3 regions of the Microbulbifer sp. MCCC 1A16149 genome follow, and region 3 is predicted to be linked to each of the others. Evidence: predicted binding sites of a transcription regulator. Region 3 holds the regulator's gene; each other region holds the start of a gene.
What was found. The regulator PhoB, encoded in region 3, activates phosphate uptake and scavenging genes when phosphate is short. The targets are predictions, from matches to a motif close to TGTCATAAANNTGTAACA.

Region 1 (5,767 bases), 1.9 Mb from region 3:
TGGTGTCGCCGTTGAGGGCAATCTGCAGGGGCTTGCCGCTGGACGATTGGCGGCCCAGGACCGCGCGGCGTTGGATCGTCTGCTTTCCCGCGACGAAGAAAAAACCTTGCCCCAAGGGCTGGAAGAAATTGTTGCCCATCGCACTGCCCATCTCACGGGCTATCAGAATGCGGCGCTGGCGCAGCGCTATCGGGCGCTGGTAGACAAGGTCAAGGGGGCGGAAATCCTCAAGGTGCCGGGTAGTGAAGCACTGGCCGAGGTGGTTGCACGCAACTACGCGAAATTACTCGCCTACAAGGACGAATACGAGGTTGCGCGCCTCTACAGCGATGGCCGTTTCGTGGAATCCCTGCGGGAAAACTTTGCCGGTGACTTTGAGCTGGAATTCAATTTGGCGCCGCCGCTGATCAGCCGGTTTGATAAAAACCTCGGGCGGCCGCGCAAAATCAAGTTCGGTGGCTGGATGCACAAGGCGTTCGGTGTACTGGCCAAATTCAAATTCCTGCGTGGCACCGCTCTGGATGTTTTCGGGTATACCGCCGAGCGCAAGATGGAGCGCTCACTGATTCGTGAATACGAAAAGCTTGTCGATGAAGTCGTTGGCCGTTTGAATGCGGAGAACCACGCTGCAGCCATCGAGCTGCTGGGATATGCGGATCAGATTCGCGGTTATGGCCCGGTCAAGGACCGCAATGTCGACCTGGCTCGGGAAGCGCGCGATCTGTCTCTACAACGATTCTACAACCCGAAGGAGACAGTGCAGGACACGCCCGCCCAAGTGGAAGTGTTTGACCCTGCCAAAGCCCAGCAAGTGGGTTGATGCCCTGGTTTCGCGGCGATAGTCGCGAAATTGAGTGGCACAAAAAAAGCGAGCCAATTGGCTCGCTTTTTTTGTGGATCACATTTCTTGGTGACCCTGTCGGCTTTCGGGGTTGGCTAGTGCCAGCCCCTATCAACCGTTTTACCAGCCCATTTGGACTCGCAATCCCAGCTGGTTGGTTTTGTCACCGGTAAACTCGTTGTCGCCAAAGATCAGGTTCAGCATCACGCGCACGTTGCGATTGGCATAGTAGTTCACACCAACCTGCGCACTGTTGGCTTTCAGGTCGCGAATGTCCCGGTTTTCCATGGTGTCGTAACGGGCGGTGAGTTCCCAGGCGCCGCCCCAGAGGCCATCACCTGACGGTCTGGCGGAATTGAAGGCGCCGCGCTTTTTATTGTACGTCTTGTGCTCTCCGGTCAGCATCCAGCTGCCCTGGACATACCAGGTGTGTACTGACTGATCCTGGATATAGCAGCCGAATTGCGGATCGCAATAAAAGGGTGCCGGTGCGCCAAACTCGTCTTCGAAATCGGCCTCACTCAGAAAGTAGTCGGCCTCAAAATCACCGATGACATATTCCGACTGTACATACAGGGGACCGTAGCTGCCTGCCAGCTCCAGTGCAGCAGTGGTTACATCTCCGCCAAGGTCGCCGGGGGTGAGCGCCATCAGCTGGGAGGGGCCGCGGCGGCCAGCGTAGTCAGCCTCGGCGGTGAGGTCGCTGGAGTTCTGGTTGGCGTTCTCGTAGTTGATGGACGTGCCCAGGTGGAACGTGGCCATATCGGTATTGATCGGGGCCCAGGCCAGGCGGCCAGCAGTGCCGATACCGGCGTTGCGAGGGGTGCTGGCGTCGCGCAGGTTGAACGCCATCAAGCCCATGGTGAAGCAGTCCATTACCCCGGTCCAGCCGATGCCCTGCTGGAACTGGTAGTCCTCGTAGAGGCCCGTGGCACTGGAGAAGGGGCGTTCCAACATGGTGATTTCGTTGGAGCTGGTCATCTCAGCCATGGAGCGGAAAGGCTTGAACTGCCCGATGCGCACTTCACCGTTCAGGAATTTGTGGGCGATAAATACATCGCGGAAGCCGCCGGGAGTGCTGCCGCCGGTAAAGTCCTGCTCCAGCACGTATTTCCAGTCGTAGATACTGCCCTTGAGGGTGATGCGCGCCCGGCGAAAATCCGTGGTGCTCACCGGATCTTCGATATCGGTATCGAACAGGTAGGTGTCAAAGTGAATGCGCCCACCCAACGAGGCGGAAAAGTTTCCGTCATCGGAGGTGATTTTCAGGCCGCCCTTGGATTCCGCTTCATCTGCCGCGGCAGCTCCAGAGAGCAGGCTGGTCATGGTTAAGGCCATCAGGCTCTTGTGGAAGGGTTGCATGTACAGTCCTATTTTTCTGCGAATTTATGGCCGCGGAGTGTATCAGCATCATCAAACTGTCAGAAATTAGAAACATTTCTGACATCTTAGGAATCCATAAAATGATTTATGACCAACTGTAATAATGTTGTAACAAACACAGGGTATAGGCTTGTCGGTCTGACACTTGTGGGCCTGGGGCGCAATTGGGCACTGAAAGGCAGCTGCGATAGCTTGCAGTCATTACTCGAGGGAGTATAGGCAGCTCGCACGTCAAGTGTGAGCTGCCCCGGGATAGGTGGGGTGTGAAAGGGTGTCTGAGATCGCTTGCGAAGGCAACCCCGAGATTGTTCAGATTTGTTTGATACTGAATCCGGACTTTTCCAGCAGCTCCGCAACGGACTTGTTTCCCACTAGGTGTCCGGCACCCACCACCACAAACAGGTTTTTGTAGCGCTGGCTGAGTTTGTCGATGTTCTCGGCCATTTCCCGGTTGCGCTGGTAGAACAGCAGCTCATAGAGCTGTGCAAATTCCGGGTGTTCGTCCAATCCTTCCTTGATTACCAGCTGGTAAAGGGCCTGTTGGTCTCCCGATTTCCAGGCCTTGGTCATGCGTGGAACAAAGGTGTCCATTTCCGATACCTGCTCCAGGGTCTGTTGTAGGAAGAGTTCTGGCTTTTTCAGGCTATTCAGCATGCGCAGCTGTTGCAGCACGCTCTCCAGTTCCAGGATCTGTTTTCCTTCCCGGTGTGCCTGATTCAGGAAGTGGCGGTCGATACCGGCCTTGGGGTCGAGACCGCGCATCTGCATTTCAATCAGGCTAAGAGTGATCATCGCGATGGCGGGACGCATGCGATTGAAGTTGGCCTCGGGTATCTGGCGTTTGTGTAACCACGCCTGCAGTTGTGCATACACTTCCGGGGAAATGTTGTCTTTCAGCTGTTGCCCGGGAGGATACAGGGATTCCAGCATGACTTTGCTCTGGAGCTCAGGATCAGACTCCATCGCAATGACATCTGCCTCTACTACCAGCGCGTCACTATTCCGGTATGCCCGCTCAATAGTCTCGCGCAGAGGATAAAAACTGTCGTCGGCGAGATGGATTGAGCCCAGCAAGTAGACAATGTTGGCGCCTTTTTTTGCCTGCAATAGCAGTCCGCGGTCGCTTGCTGCCAAGGCGGGGGTGCTGCACAGGGCCAGCATTAACGCTATGACAGTAAACAGTCCGCCTACATAGGTCTGGAGATTGTATGGAGAGTGGCTGGCTGCCATAGAAGTCCGGGCGTGCATAAAAGTTCCGTCGTATTGTAGTTATGAACTGCTCGCTTCGTGTTCATATGAGACGCCGAAAACGAGTCAGGCGGCACAAAATTCTACAGGATTCCGCGCGACTTGTGATTTACATCGCCAATGTGGAAATTGTGCGCCGTGGCGCAGAAATCAGCTGTACAATCGAGATTCTCTCAATGGCTGCACAAAGTCCAGTCTGCGAGAAAGAATTCGAATGATTTACAGGGATTTGAGGCGTTAGCAGTTATGCGGATTGTTCAACTGGTGCCATCTCTCGATGAGGGAGAACTCGCACAGGAAGCACTGGAATTTGCTGTTGAGCTCGCCCGTCTGGGGCATGAGTCTGCGGTGATATCCGCCGGCGGGACGTTAGTTTCTCGGCTCACGCTGCATAACTGCCAGCATTTCGAGTTGCCCCTGAATCAGCGGCGATGGCTGAACGGACGCTTGCATCGCAAGTTGCGCCAGCAGGTGCAGGCTTTGGATGCTGAGATCCTGCTATGCCGTGGTGCTCAGTGTGCCTGGCATGGCGCTCAGGCGTGGAAGCGCCTGCCTGCCGGAAGTCGTCCGCGGCTGGTCACCAGCGTGCACCAGTGGCCAACCACTGGGCTGTTCCGCAAGCGTCGTGCCAATGCTGCATTGGCACAGGGGGAGCTGGTTCTTTCGGCCTCGGATGATCTGGGGCAACAGTTTTCACAGCGTCTTACGGATACCGCCAAGGTCCGCACACTATATCGCGGCGTGAATACCCGCGAACTGGATAAAAATGCATCGGTTTCTGGTCACTGGCACCACCGCCTCCTGAATGATTTCCCCCAGCTGGAAGAGCGCAACTGGCTGCTGTTACCGGGGCCCATAGGACCGGGAAGAGGGCAGGAGCAATTTCTGGAATTACTCGCAGTACTCAAGCAAGAGCGACAGGATATTTTCGGGTTGATCGTGGGCGAGATTTTGCCGGGGCAGGAGAAGTTTGTCCGTGCCCTGGAGCGGCGTGCAGAGACCATGGGGTTATCGGAATATGTCCTGTTTCTTGGGCCGCGGCGGGATATGCGCGAGCTCTATGCCAGCGCGCGTATCACGTTTGATCTCTCTGGTGATCATGGGGCAGGGCAGCGCTCCAGTGGGCGGGTTGTGGCGGAATCCCTGGCCATGGGCTGCCCAGCCGTGGCACTTGGCGGCACTGGTGCTGAATTGCTGAAGCGCTGTTTCCCGCAAGGCGCTGTGGCCGATTCAGGTGCAGGTAATGCGAAAGACCGTGTGGAAGCACTGGCAACGGTTGCCGTGGATATTCTGCGGCGTTCCGGCCCGCTGAACTTTTCAGGCCTCAGCCTCACTGAGACAACATCCCGTGCGGTGGAGTGGTTTAACGACCTTCAGGCTGTCAGCGCTGAGTAGACTTGCCAGGTTGCCTTGGCCATGGAATCCAGAGTGAACTCTTCCGCGGCCTGTGCGAACAGCCCGGAAAATTCTTCTTCTATGCAGGCTTGCGATAGCGCCCGGTCAATTTTGTCTGCGATGTGTTGCGGCTCCAGGTTCTCGAGCAGATAGGCCTCAGGTAAATACTCGATTGCACTGCCGCTGCCATTGGCTATCACGGGTTTGCGATGTAGCAATGCTTCTAAAAGCGTATAAGGTGTTCCTTCTGCCGCAGCTGGAATGATGACGAGATCTGCCGCCTGCATGAAGTTGGCTACCGGGTTGTCGCCAGTAAAAAACGTTACGCGCTCTTCAATTCCAAGCTCTGAAACCTGTTTGCGCAGGTTGTCTTTTTCCGGGCCGTCCCCCAGAACCATCAAGCGATATCCCGCTAACAGCGGCATGGCGGCAATCAATAAATCCACATGACGTGCCTTGATCAGCCGGCTGGCCACCAGCAGCCTGGGCTTGTCATCCGGCAGCGATTGCATGAGCGGTGTATTTGCAGCGGGTGCGGCCAGCTCAATACCGTTGGGGATGATATTCCAGTCCAGTTTGGAGTTGGCGACGGTGGCGCGACTGATGGCGATACGTGCGTCGAATGCACTAGCCAGCTTGTCCCGCGGGTGCCGCACGTTGTGTCGGGTAATCACTTGCCGGGTTTCGGTATAGGGTTGCACTGCGGCCAGCAATTGTGCGGATTTGGAACCGTGGCCGTGTACGATCTGGTATTCGCCCTTGCGGATCAGGTTGGCGAGTCTCCAGACCAGATTGGGATGATGCCGACTGCGATCGGTATTGAGCGGAATAAATTGAATTCGGTCATCGAGGGTAGTGAAGTATCGGGGGTGGGCGATTACTGCTACCCGGGCGTCTGTA
Region 2 (5,767 bases), 970 kb from region 3:
TCTCTGACATGATCCCGTTCGCCGCTGCGTCCCGGCGGCACAATTTCCAGCACATGGCCCGCGGTATTGCGCGCGCGCGGATTGGCCGCGTTTACCTCGTCCGGCTTGCGCTTCTTGTTTTTGGTCAGCATCACATAGGTGCAGTCGGTGACCGGATTGGTCTCCACATCCTCCGGGCGGTCCATCGGTGTCGCGCCCAGCAGTTTCGCTGCACGGCGTGCGTCCACCAGCACATCCGCCTGGTTGCGAAACCCGTTCGCTGTGGTTAGCGGTCCCTGGCCGTGTACCAGCGGCAACCAGCGCCCACTGCCGCCCTCGGAAAACTGCCCCGCGTACAGGGTGCCCTCGGTCAGCAGCTCGCGGTTGTGTCGGTTGTCGCCCGGGCGATAAATACCGCGGGATACAAAGCGGTATACAAACTGGTGCTCATCGTCGTCGCCGCCATAGGCCACAATGGGCTGTCCGGGCTTGCTCACCAGGGTGAAACCCTCGTGTTCGAAACGGCCCAGGCCGGTCAGCTTGCGCGGAGTCGATAGCGGGTCGTAGGGGTCGTATTCCACCATCCAGCCAAAGCGGTTCGGCTCGTTCGGTTCCACGCTGATATCGAAGCGGCGGTCGTAGTCTCCCCAGTTGCGGTTGTCCGGTGAGATGCCAAATGCGTGGTGATTGCGCGCCTCTGTTTCATCCGCAATGTTGTCCGGGTCTCCCTGGAAAGCGCCGCCAAACCCTTCCTCGGCAATCAGCACCGTTCCCCAGGGTGTCTTGCCCCCGGCGCAGTTTCCCACAGTTCCGAATACCTGCGTGCCGCTGGGGTCTTCGTTGGTCTGCAGACGGCGATCGCCCGCGGCGGCACCGACGATTTCCATGGTGGTGGTGAGGGACAGGCGACGGTTGTAGGGGCTGCCCGCAACCGGCTGCCAGCCGTGCGCTGTTTTCTCGATTTCCACCACGGTGTGGCCGCAGGCCTGTTGCTCAATGGCAATGTGATCGTCGCTGGTACCGCGGTTGGCGCTGTCTTCGCTGTAGCCGGCAAACATCAGGTGCGGCTGGGTGTATTCGTGATTGACGCACAGCAGGCCGCGCTCGCTGTTGCGACTCAGGCAATGCCTGTCTCCCTCACCGGGCCCCGCATCCTCGGCCAGCGGCATATAAGCAATGAAGTCATTGTTGTAGCCGAAGCGGCGTGCCTGTTCCGGGGCGGTCAGCTTTTCCGGACTGAATGGCTCGCTGAATCCATCCAGCGGATCCCCCCAGCTCAACACCCGGTCGGCGCTGTAGCCCTGTGGTATGTGGTGGGTGAAATCGAGACGGTGCGGGATCTCTTTGAACCCGAGATTCTCCTGTGCCCTGGGCGTATTTTTTTGCGTACATCCGGGCAGCAGTGTGGCACCGGCCGTGGCGGCGGTTGCTGCCCCCAGGGTTTTGAGCAACGTGCGGCGCTGGGGGTTGCTCGGGGTCTGTTCAGTGCTGTCGGGTTGCTTGCCGTGTGTCATAAATTCTTCACCAATTATTCATTTTTGCGCCACCGCCCGTTGCTGGAGCCCTCTGCCGGCTTTGTTTGCGCTTTCTTCTGCACTTACTTCAGACAGGTTGTGGTTTCAGTGAACCAAGGTTAGCGGCGCTTTATGACAAATTTAAAAAAAGCGTAACGCAAATTTCATATCCCAAGACTAGCCTGCGCCCACAAATTAACAGGTCGGGCGTGGCGGTTTATTTCTCTCCGCTACCTATCGGACGGCCAGCCAACTGCTTCTGTACCAGCACAACCACTTCCTAATGGGGACGGGGATTTATGACTAAGCCTGCATTCAATTTCAAAATGGTGGCGCCTCTTGCCGCCGCGATCATCAGCGTCAACGCCGGGGCGCAGCAAGCGCCGGAAACGCAAGGCGAGCTGATGGAGACCATCGTGGTGACCGCCCAGGCGGCCAACGCCCGCAGTGATATCGAGCGTCAGCGCGAATCCAACAAGGTGGTTGCGGTGCAGACTTCCGAGGCCATCGGCGAGCTGCCGGACGCCAATGTGACCGAAGCCCTGCAGCGTATGTCCGGTGTATTTATTGCCCGCGACCAGGGCGAAGGTCGCTTCGTGGGTGTGCGCGGTATCGATCCCAACCTGAATGCCTCCACCATCAACGGCATGAGCCTGCCGGCGCCGGAAACCGACAGCCGCGCGGTGGCTCTGGATGTGATTCCTTCCGACCTGCTGGCCAGCCTGGAAGTGTTCAAGACCCTGACGCCGGATATGAGTGCCGATTCCATCGGTGGCGCGATCGAGATCAAGAGTATCAATGCGCTGGATCAGGACGGCGAGACCTACAAGGTCACCGTGGAAAACGGCTACAGCGAACTGCAGGGCGAAAACAGCCCGAAGTTCGCTGGCACCTACACCAATAAATTCGATCTGGGTGGCCGCACCCTGGGGGTTGCGGTTGCCGCGTCGCACCAGGAGCGCAACTTCGGTTCCGAAAATATTGAAACCGACGGCGTGTGGGAAGAATTCACAGCCCTCGACGGCAGCGAAGGTATTACCGCCGCGGAAATTGAGCAGCGCGACTACACCGTAACCCGCGAGCGTACCGGCCTCGCCGCGAACTTCGATCTGGAAGTTTCCGAAGGCAGCCAGCTGTACCTGCACACCCTGTACTCCGACTTCTCCGATGACGAAGAGCGCCAGCGCAATTCCTTCAAGCTGGACGAGGAGAATGACGATCCGGATACCGTTTCTGCGAACAGTGTGACCTGGTCTGATGCGGCGCTGGAAAAAGAACTGAAAGACCGCTACGAGGAACAGGAAATCCTGTCGGTGGTTGCCGGCGGTTCCCACGATATGGACAAGTGGGGCGTGGAATACGCCGTGGGCTTCTCCCACGCGGAAGAATCCGAGCCGCACCGTCGCGACACCACATTCGTGCAGGAAGGCCTGGAGCTGGGTTATACCCGCGCGGGCAAGATCCCGAAAATGTTTGCCGCCGATGCCAGCGCAATGGATGCCGCCAGCTATGAGCTGGACGAACTGGTGGTTGAAGACAACTACACCGACGATGAGGAAGTGAGCTTTCGTATCGACTTCCGTCGCGATATCGATGTGGCAGGCCACCCGTCTGAACTGAAGTTCGGTTTACACGAGCGTCGCCGGGAAAAAACCGGTGACCTGAATGCCACCGTTTACGATGGCTTCGGCGGCGACTTCACTCTTGCAGATTTTGCCAGCAATGGCGTTGACTACGGTCTGGGTGACTTCGGCCCGGGCGTGAACAAGGGCGCACTGAATGCGTTTATCAACGCCAACCTGGGCAGCTTCGAAATCGATGAGACCAGCACCGCGCTGGACTCTGCACGCGATTACGTGATGAACGAGGATATCTCCGCGCTCTACCTGATGAACGATATCGACTTCGGCCGCGCCAACCTGGTGTACGGGGTGCGCTATGAAGCTACCGACTTCAGCGCCGACGGCTATCGCGTGGCGGAGTCCGGCGAAGCGATTTCCGGAGCCGAAGAGATTGCCGAAGACGTGTATGTCTCTGCGGTGTCCTACGAGCGCGACTACAGCAACCTGTTCCCGAGCGTGAACTTCAAGTACGACTACAGCGAAAACATCGTACTGCGCGCGGCCTTCACCGAATCCCTGTCCCGTCCGTCCTTCGGCGACCTGAACCCGTCTGCCGCGGAGATTGAATACGACGAGGGCGAGCTGGAAGTGGCCGCGGGCAACCCGGCGCTGGAACCGTACGAAGCGCGTAACTTCGACGTTTCCTTCGAGTACTACGCCGATTCCCTGGGCATGTTCTCCCTGGGTGCTTTCCACAAGCAGATCGACAACTTCGTGGTGACCGCAGACGTGGCCAGCACCGCGGACTACAGCATGTACGTGGGCAGCCTGGCGGTGGAAGAAGCGGAAATTTTCCAGCCGATCAACGGCGACAAGGCGACCCTGACCGGTGCCGAGCTTTCTTGGACCCGCGGTTTCGACAACGGCTTCCTGCTGCGTGCCAATGCCACCATGACGGACTCCGAAGCGGATCTGGGCCTGGGCGCTGACGCCGAGCGCGGCAACAAGATCACCCTGCCTTCCCAGGCGGACCTGGTGGCCAACTTTATCGTTGGCTACGAGCGCGATGCACTGAGCCTGCGCCTGTCCACCGCCTACAAGAGCGAGCGACTGCTGGAAGTGGATCTGGAAGACGAGGCGTTTGACCTTTACGAAGACGACCACATGCAGCTGGACCTGTCCGCCAAGTACCGCTTCGAGAATGGCATGCAGGTGTTCTTCAATGCGGTGAACCTCACCGACGAGCCGTTCTATGCCAACCGTCGCGGCTACAACGGTCAGTACGAAGAGTACGGCCCGGCTTATGTACTGGGTGTGACTTACTCCACCTTCTAAGTCATCAACTGGTAAACAATGGATGGGCAGGGGGCCCGGCGCCGGTGGGTGCCCGGGCTTTCTGCTATTTTTTTATATTGGATTCAACGGTCATCTGTTTGACATCTTTCTGACACGCGGTGGCGTAGTTTTGCTCCCGGTGTTGTCGAAGTCGCCAACAGACGAGACAAAGAACGATAGTGATATGGCGTGTAAAACCTTTGCGTGTAAAACCCTGGCGAGAGGCGCTGTAGCGCTTGCTCTGACTGGTCTGCTCAGCGCCTGTGGCCCGCAGATTGAGCAGGCTGCGGCGCCCAAACCGATCACCGCGCAGAATGCGCTGGCCCTGCAGGATGTGGTGTCCAGCCAGCTGGCCCCGCTGCAGCTGGCAGGGCGCGATTACCTGTTGCTGGCCAGTGAAAAGCGCGGCCTGGTGCTGGTCGATGACGCTGGCAGTGAACAGCTCGCCCTGGATGGCGGTACCGTGGAGCGGTTTGCCCTGCAGCAACTCGAGCAGGACAACTGGCTGATTGCGGTATACGACGAGGACAGTGCGGAACTGCAGTTGCGCCTGCTGGACCTGGAAGAGGGCAGCCCGCGCATTCGCTACCTGGGCGCCATGGCGACTACGGCCCCGCAGGTGGCCATGTGCTTCTCTCGCCAGGCCGGGCGCACCCACCTGTTTGCCATCGATGAAAATGGCCTTGGCCACGAGTATGTGGTGCACCCCCGCGAGCAGGCCTGGGAGTTTACCGGCGTACGCCCGTTGTATTTCGGCGAGCAGGTGTCCTCCTGTGTGGTGGATGACCGCAGTGGCCGGCTGCTGGTGGCGCAACCGCCGCTCGGAATCTGGAGCCTGAATGCAGATGCCGAAATGGACGAGGGCCGCGAGGTGTTCGCCGCATCTGCAGAGCTGCCCGAGGGCGAATTCGGCGGCCTGTGGCTGGACGGTGTCAGCGGAAACCTATGGATGACCGCTGGCGACCGGGTGCTCGCCTTCAATATCAATACACCGCGTCAGAAGCCGCATTTCTCCGAAGTGCTGGCGGATATGCAGCCGGTTTCCGCGGCAGTGCTGCAGGGCGCGTTACTGGCGCTGGAGGAAGAGAGCGACCGGGTGCTGCGCTTTGCGGTCACTTTGCCTGAGCCCGCGGCGGAGATGCAGGCCTTCCGCGGCCCGGTGGAGATACCGCGGGTGCGCGCCAGCGCGCAGACCGCACCGGTCACCTCCGGCGGCGACGCCGCGGATGACCCGGCGATCTGGGTCAACCCGGTCAATCCATCCGCGAGCCTGATCCTCGGCACGGACAAGAAGAGCGGGCTCAGCGTCTACGACCTGAACGGCAAGCTGGTGGAGCATTTCGCCGTCGGCCGCGTCAACAACGTGGACCTGCGCCC
Region 3 (5,767 bases):
CTATATCGGCAGGCTGAAAGCGGAGCAAAATCTGGACCATTTCCCCAGGCCGTCGGTCGGTTACAATGGCGCTTTTGAGCTTGCGCGGAGTCAGCGTTGTTCCACTCCCCCTTTGAAGCCATCGGTGACTGGCACCCACAGCCCCTCGAGAGCCTGCACGGACACACGCCTCCGGAGCACCTGCTGCCGTGGCTGCTGCACCCCGGCTCACTCACCGCTGCGCTCAAACTGTTGAGCAACGGTGAGTTTAGCGTGCAGATCCTGAGTCAGGGCTGGCAGCAGCCACAACTGGAGGAGCGCCGCGCCCTCAACCTGCGCGAGAGGACCCGCGCTCTGGTGCGCGAAGTGCTGCTCTACGGCAGCGACGAGCAGCCCTGGGTATACGCCCGCAGTGTGCTCCCCGAACGCACCCTGGCGGGCAAATCCCGCTACCTGCGCAGCCTGGACAACCGCCCCCTGGGGGAACTTCTGTTCAGCCAACCGGATATTCGCCGCGGTCCCATCGTGCTCAATCGTCTGGCGCGCAACCCGCGCAGCCAGCAGCCCGAGCTGGACTCGCTGGAGAACACCGCCTGGGGCCGCCGCTCCACCTTCTGGCTGCACGATAAACCCCTGCTGGTTGCAGAGACTTTCCTGAGCAGTTTCAATCCCCACAAACCGCCCATGACCTGAATAACGGACGAGAAACCCATGATCAGCCAACAGATCCAGCAGCGCTGGCCCGCCGCCCTCCCGTACTGGCAGCTCGCCCGCCTGGACAGGCCCATCGGCTCCCTGCTGCTTCTGTGGCCCACCTGGTGGGCACTGTGGATTGCCGCCGCGGGCTGGCCCGGTATCCATCTGTTTGCGGTGTTCACCCTCGGGGTCATCCTGACCCGCGCGGCGGGATGTGCGGTCAACGACTTTGCAGACCGCAACATCGACGGTCATGTAAAGCGCACCAATCAGCGCCCCCTGGCCACCGGGGCTGCGACGCCCAAAGGGGCGCTGCTGCTGTTTGCCGGCCTGATGCTACTGGCCTTCCTGCTGGTACTCACTACCAACAAGCTCACCATTTTGCTGTCATTACCTGCACTCGCGCTGGCGTTCTGCTATCCATTTGCCAAGCGCTATACCCACCTGCCGCAGGTGGTGCTGGGGGCGGCGTTCAGTATGGGGATTCCGATGGCGTTTGCCGCGGCCACCAATGAGGTACCGGCGGTCGCCTGGCTGCTCTTCACCGCCAACCTGCTGTGGACCGTGGCCTACGATACGTTTTACGCCATGGTGGATCGGGACGATGACCTCAAGATCGGGGTGAAATCCACGGCGATCCTGTTCGGCGATATGGACAAGGTGATGACCGCCAGCCTGCAGGTGATGGTGGTGCTGGCGCTACTGATGCTGGGTAGCCGGGCGGAATTGGGTGCACTCTACTACTGCGGAGTGGCAGCGGCGGCGGGACTCTTCGGCTACCAGCAATGGCTGGTGCAGAATCGGGAACGGGACAACTGCTTCAAGGCATTTTTGAATAACAACTGGGTCGGCGCAGCGGTGTTTTCCGGGATTTTTCTCCATTTTCTGGTCAATTGAACCCGGTGTTTTCCTGCAGATTCGTGATCGTTGGGCACTTGTCATATATTTGTCATTAAAGTGACGTTAAATGGCCACTCTAAGGAATGTCAGTTGGATGACACACTCATCAGTTAGGGTACGGCAGGCAGATGCACAACAAAACGATTCTCATAGTCGACGACGAGGCCCCGGTACGGGACATGCTGCGAATTGCCCTGGAGATGGCGGATTACCGCTGTCTCGAGGCGGAAAATGCCCAGGCGGCACACGCGCTGGTCATCGATGAGAAGCCGGACCTGATCCTGCTCGACTGGATGCTGCCGGATGTCTCCGGGGTGGAACTGGCGCGGCGCCTGAAGCGGGATGAACTGACCTCTTCGCTGCCGATCATCATGCTGACGGCGAAGGGCGAGGAGGATCACAAGATCAAGGCGTTGGAGACGGGTGCAGATGATTACATCACCAAGCCGTTTTCTCCGCGCGAACTGGTGGCGCGCCTGAAGGCGGTATTGCGCCGGGCGGGCCCGAGTACCCCGGAGGAGCCGCTGACCGCCGGCGGTCTGGTGTTGGACCCGATCAGCCACCGCGTGACGATCAATGGCAATCCGGTGGAGATGGGGCCGACGGAGTTTCGTCTGCTGACCTTCTTCCTGTCTCACCAAGAGCGCGCCTATACCCGCACCCAGTTGCTGGACCACGTGTGGGGTGGCAATGTGTATGTGGAGGAGCGCACCGTGGATGTACACATCCGCCGCCTGCGCAAGGCGCTGACCATCGATGGCCACGAGCGCTATATCCAGACTGTACGCGGCACCGGCTACCGCTTTTCTGTACAGACCGTGGAAAGGGTGTAATCCTACCGTCCTGGAAGAATTTGGGCTTCCAATGTGAATGCCCGGTGGCGGCGGAGCACCGGGTGCGGGATTTCAGGACCGCTGTGAATACGTCCCTGTACGCTTCATCGGCAACATCCCTGTCGCCAACGATCCTGAAACCCCGCACCCGGCGCTCCGCCTTCGCTTAGAGTCCTGCGCATTACCGATTTCAGTATTGCTCCGACTCCCCACTCAAAAAGATGGCCCAACCATCATGCTCGATCGCAGTATTGGCGAGTTCTCGCGTTTTATCGTCATCGCCCTCGGCACCACCATTTTCGGTTTTTCTACCGGCCACTGGTGGCTGGCGCTCTGTGCCGGCCTCTCTGTCTACCTGTTCTGGCTACTGTGGCAGCAGAGTCAGTTCGACCGCTGGCTGTCCAACGGACGACGCGGCCCCGCGCCCACCAGTTTCGGTGTGTGGGGCGATATCTCCGACGATTTTTACCGGCTGCAACGCCGCCATCGCAAAGAAAAGCAGAAGCTGCACTCGATGCTGCGCCGGGTACAGGACAGTACCAGTGCACTGCGCGAGGGCATTGTGGCGCTCGAGGACGAGGGCAACCTGGCCTGGTGGAACCCGGCGGCGGGCGAGATGCTGCGTCTGCAGGGGGACGATGCCGGACAGCCGCTGGTCAACTTTGTCCGCGATCCGCGTTTTGTGGAGCACATGTACCAGCGCATGCTGGAGCAGAACAACAAGACCCAGGAGCCGATCACACTGCCGGCACCGGGGGATGATTCCCGAATCCTGCAAATGGAAGTCACCCGCTTCGGCCAGGACGAGGCGCTGGTGATCGTGCGCGATGTGACCCGGCTGCACAATCTCGAGCAGATGCGGCGGGATTTTGTGGCGAATGTTTCCCACGAGTTGCGCACACCGCTGACGGTGATCGCCGGTTACCTGGAGACTCTTCAGGCCAGTGGCCAGGCACCGCGCAACTGGGAGCGGCCGCTGGGGCAGATGAGTGAACAGACGGTGCGCATGACCAGTCTGGTGAACGATCTGTTGCTGCTGGCGCGGCTGGAGACTTCGGAGCGCGACAGCGGTCGCGACCGGGTGTCGCCGCGGGAGCTGATGGAGCGGGTGGCAAGTGAGGCGCGCTCGCTGAGTGGTGAGCGCCATGAAATTTCGGTGCACTGCGACGAGGACTGCACGATTACCGGCGACGCCGGCGAGCTGCACAGTGCCTTTGCCAATCTGGCATTCAACGCGGTGAAGTACAGCCCCGATGGCGGGCCTATCGAGCTGCGCTGGAAAGTGGATTCCGCGGGCGGTCATTTTTCGGTGAAGGATTCCGGTATCGGGATAGACCCGTTGCATATCCCGCGCCTAACCGAGCGCTTCTACCGGGTAGATGCCGGCCGCTCCCGCGAGAGCGGTGGCACCGGGCTAGGGCTCGCCATCGTCAAGCACGTGCTGCTGCGCCACAGCGCGAATATGAGCGTAACCAGTGTGCCCGGTCGCGGCAGCACCTTTACCCTGAATTTTCCCAAGCAGAAGCTGACCCTCGCCAGCTCCGCCTGAGCGCGCACGGATAAAGTACTTCGAATAAAAAATAGCGGGCGGGGAAACGCGGAGAAAACCGCCGAAAGCGTTACTCCAGCTCTTGCAGGGGGCGCTCCTCGCCACCCACGCGGTAATGCACCACATCTTCCTTGGCCACGGGCGCAGCGCTTCTCTGCACGGTGATATGCACCAGCTTGCGCGCGCTGTCGCGGATCAACAGGTGCTCGCGACCTTCGTCATCCACCGGCAGGTTGCGCTCGCCGATCAGCCCATCGCGCAGGGCGCGCAGCTGGGGCACATCGCGATAGCGGTCCAGATCCTTGGACAGTTTGCGCTTCATACGCTCGGACTCGTGCAGCGCGGCAGCGGCCTCACGGTATTTGCCAAAGAAAAAAACCGCGGCAATAGCAGCAATAATGGCGAGGGTAGTTTCAAACCACGGGGGCATAGTGCACTCCTGTCATCGGGTTAACGTCGCCACACCAACAACTGGTTGTTGGCGGGCAGGTAATTGATTTCGGTCCGGCGTAGGCCCTGGGATTCAGCCAGTTGATCCAGCCACTCCAGGTCGCGGATACCACGTGCGGGATCCTCTTCTTTCAGCCACTCATCAAAGCCCGCATTGCCCGGGCCGATATAGGCACCGTCGATCTTCACCGGGCCGTAGGCGATAAACTGGCCATCGGCAGTGAGCACCTCCGGCAAACGCTGGAACAGCGTTTCCACCGCCTCTGCAGGCATGATATGCAGGGTATTCGCAGTGAATACGGTATCAACCGAGATCGTCGGCCAGGAACCGGTAACATCCAGCTCCAGTGGCGCCGGCAGGTTGTCCGCGGGGGCATGTGCCAGCCAGCGCTGCACCTCGTGCAGGTTTACCCGGCGCTCCGAGGTCTGCCACAGCACCTGCGGCAGGCGCGGGGCAAAATACACCGCGTGCTGGCCGGTACCACTGCCGACTTCCAGCACACGGCGGCGGTTGGCCAGCAGTCTCGTCAGATGTTCCAGGATGGGTTCCCGGTTGCGCCCGGTAGAGGGGGCGTTGGGCAGTGCCTGATCGGTCACGGACGATCAGGCCGGCTGTTCGTCGCGCAGGAATACCCAGTCGCGATCGCTGGAGTGCTCGGCGCTGAAGTAGTAGCCCGCACTGTCGAAGTCTTTCAGCTGCTCTGCTTTCTTGACGCGGTTGTCGATGGCCCAGCGGCTCATCATGCCGCGGGCCTTTTTGGCGAAGAAGCTGATCATTTTGTACTGGCCGTTTTTCCAGTCCTTGAAGTGGGGAGTGATGATCTCCGCATCCAGGTTCTTTGGCTGTACCGACTTGAAGTACTCGTTGGAGGCCAGGTTCACCAGCTCGCGGCTTTTGAGCGCCTGCAGCTGCTGGTTGAGGGCGTCGGTGATCTTGCCGTCCCAGAACTCGTACAGGTTCTTGCCGCGCGCATTGGCGAACCTGGTGCCCATTTCCAGGCGGTAGGGCTGCATCAGATCCAGCGGGCGCAGCAGGCCGTAGAGACCGGACAGCATGCGCAGGTGCTTCTGCGCAAATGCGAAATCCCGCTTGCCCATGGATTCCGCCGCGAGCCCGGTGTAGACGTCACCCTTGAAAGCCAGCAGGGCCGGACGGGCATTGTTATCGGTAAACGGGCGCTTCCAACTGTGGAAGCGGTCGTAATTGAGCACGCCCAGCTTGTCGGAAATTTTCATCAGGCTGGAGATATCCTGGGGGCTGAGCGCCTTCAGCTCCTTGATCAGGGCTGCGGATTCCTTGAGGAAATCCGGCTGGGTCGTTTCCAGCTGGGGAATCTCGCTCTCGTAGTCGAGGGTTTTT

Region 1: ACONT6_RS06405 (OprO/OprP family phosphate-selective porin) is a predicted target of PhoB. The motif match lies at 2,321-2,338, and genes of this name have one in related genera.
Region 2: ACONT6_RS02230 (PhoX family protein) is a predicted target of PhoB. The motif match lies at 1,625-1,642, and genes of this name have one in related genera.

Annotation. Positions count from the first base shown of each region.
Region 1 is NZ_CP185959.1:1,518,344-1,524,110, forward strand. It holds gene ACONT6_RS06400 (indolepyruvate ferredoxin oxidoreductase family protein) at 1-820, shown strand, start outside; gene ACONT6_RS06405 (OprO/OprP family phosphate-selective porin) at 962-2,203, opposite strand; gene ACONT6_RS06410 (TraB/GumN family protein) at 2,534-3,454, opposite strand; gene ACONT6_RS06415 (glycosyltransferase) at 3,719-4,867, shown strand; gene ACONT6_RS06420 (glycosyltransferase family 4 protein) at 4,846-5,767, opposite strand, start outside.
Region 2 is NZ_CP185959.1:539,624-545,390, forward strand. It holds gene ACONT6_RS02230 (PhoX family protein) at 1-1,493, opposite strand, end outside; gene ACONT6_RS02235 (TonB-dependent receptor) at 1,793-4,390, shown strand; gene ACONT6_RS02240 (phytase) at 4,575-5,767, shown strand, end outside.
Region 3 is NZ_CP185959.1:4,092,000-4,097,766, forward strand. It holds gene ACONT6_RS16930 (chorismate--pyruvate lyase family protein) at 97-672, shown strand; gene ubiA (4-hydroxybenzoate octaprenyltransferase) at 691-1,572, shown strand; gene phoB (phosphate regulon transcriptional regulator PhoB) at 1,704-2,408, shown strand; gene phoR (phosphate regulon sensor histidine kinase PhoR) at 2,644-3,957, shown strand; gene ACONT6_RS16950 (hypothetical protein) at 4,028-4,387, opposite strand; gene ACONT6_RS16955 (DUF938 domain-containing protein) at 4,408-5,004, opposite strand; gene yaaA (peroxide stress protein YaaA) at 5,011-5,767, opposite strand, start outside.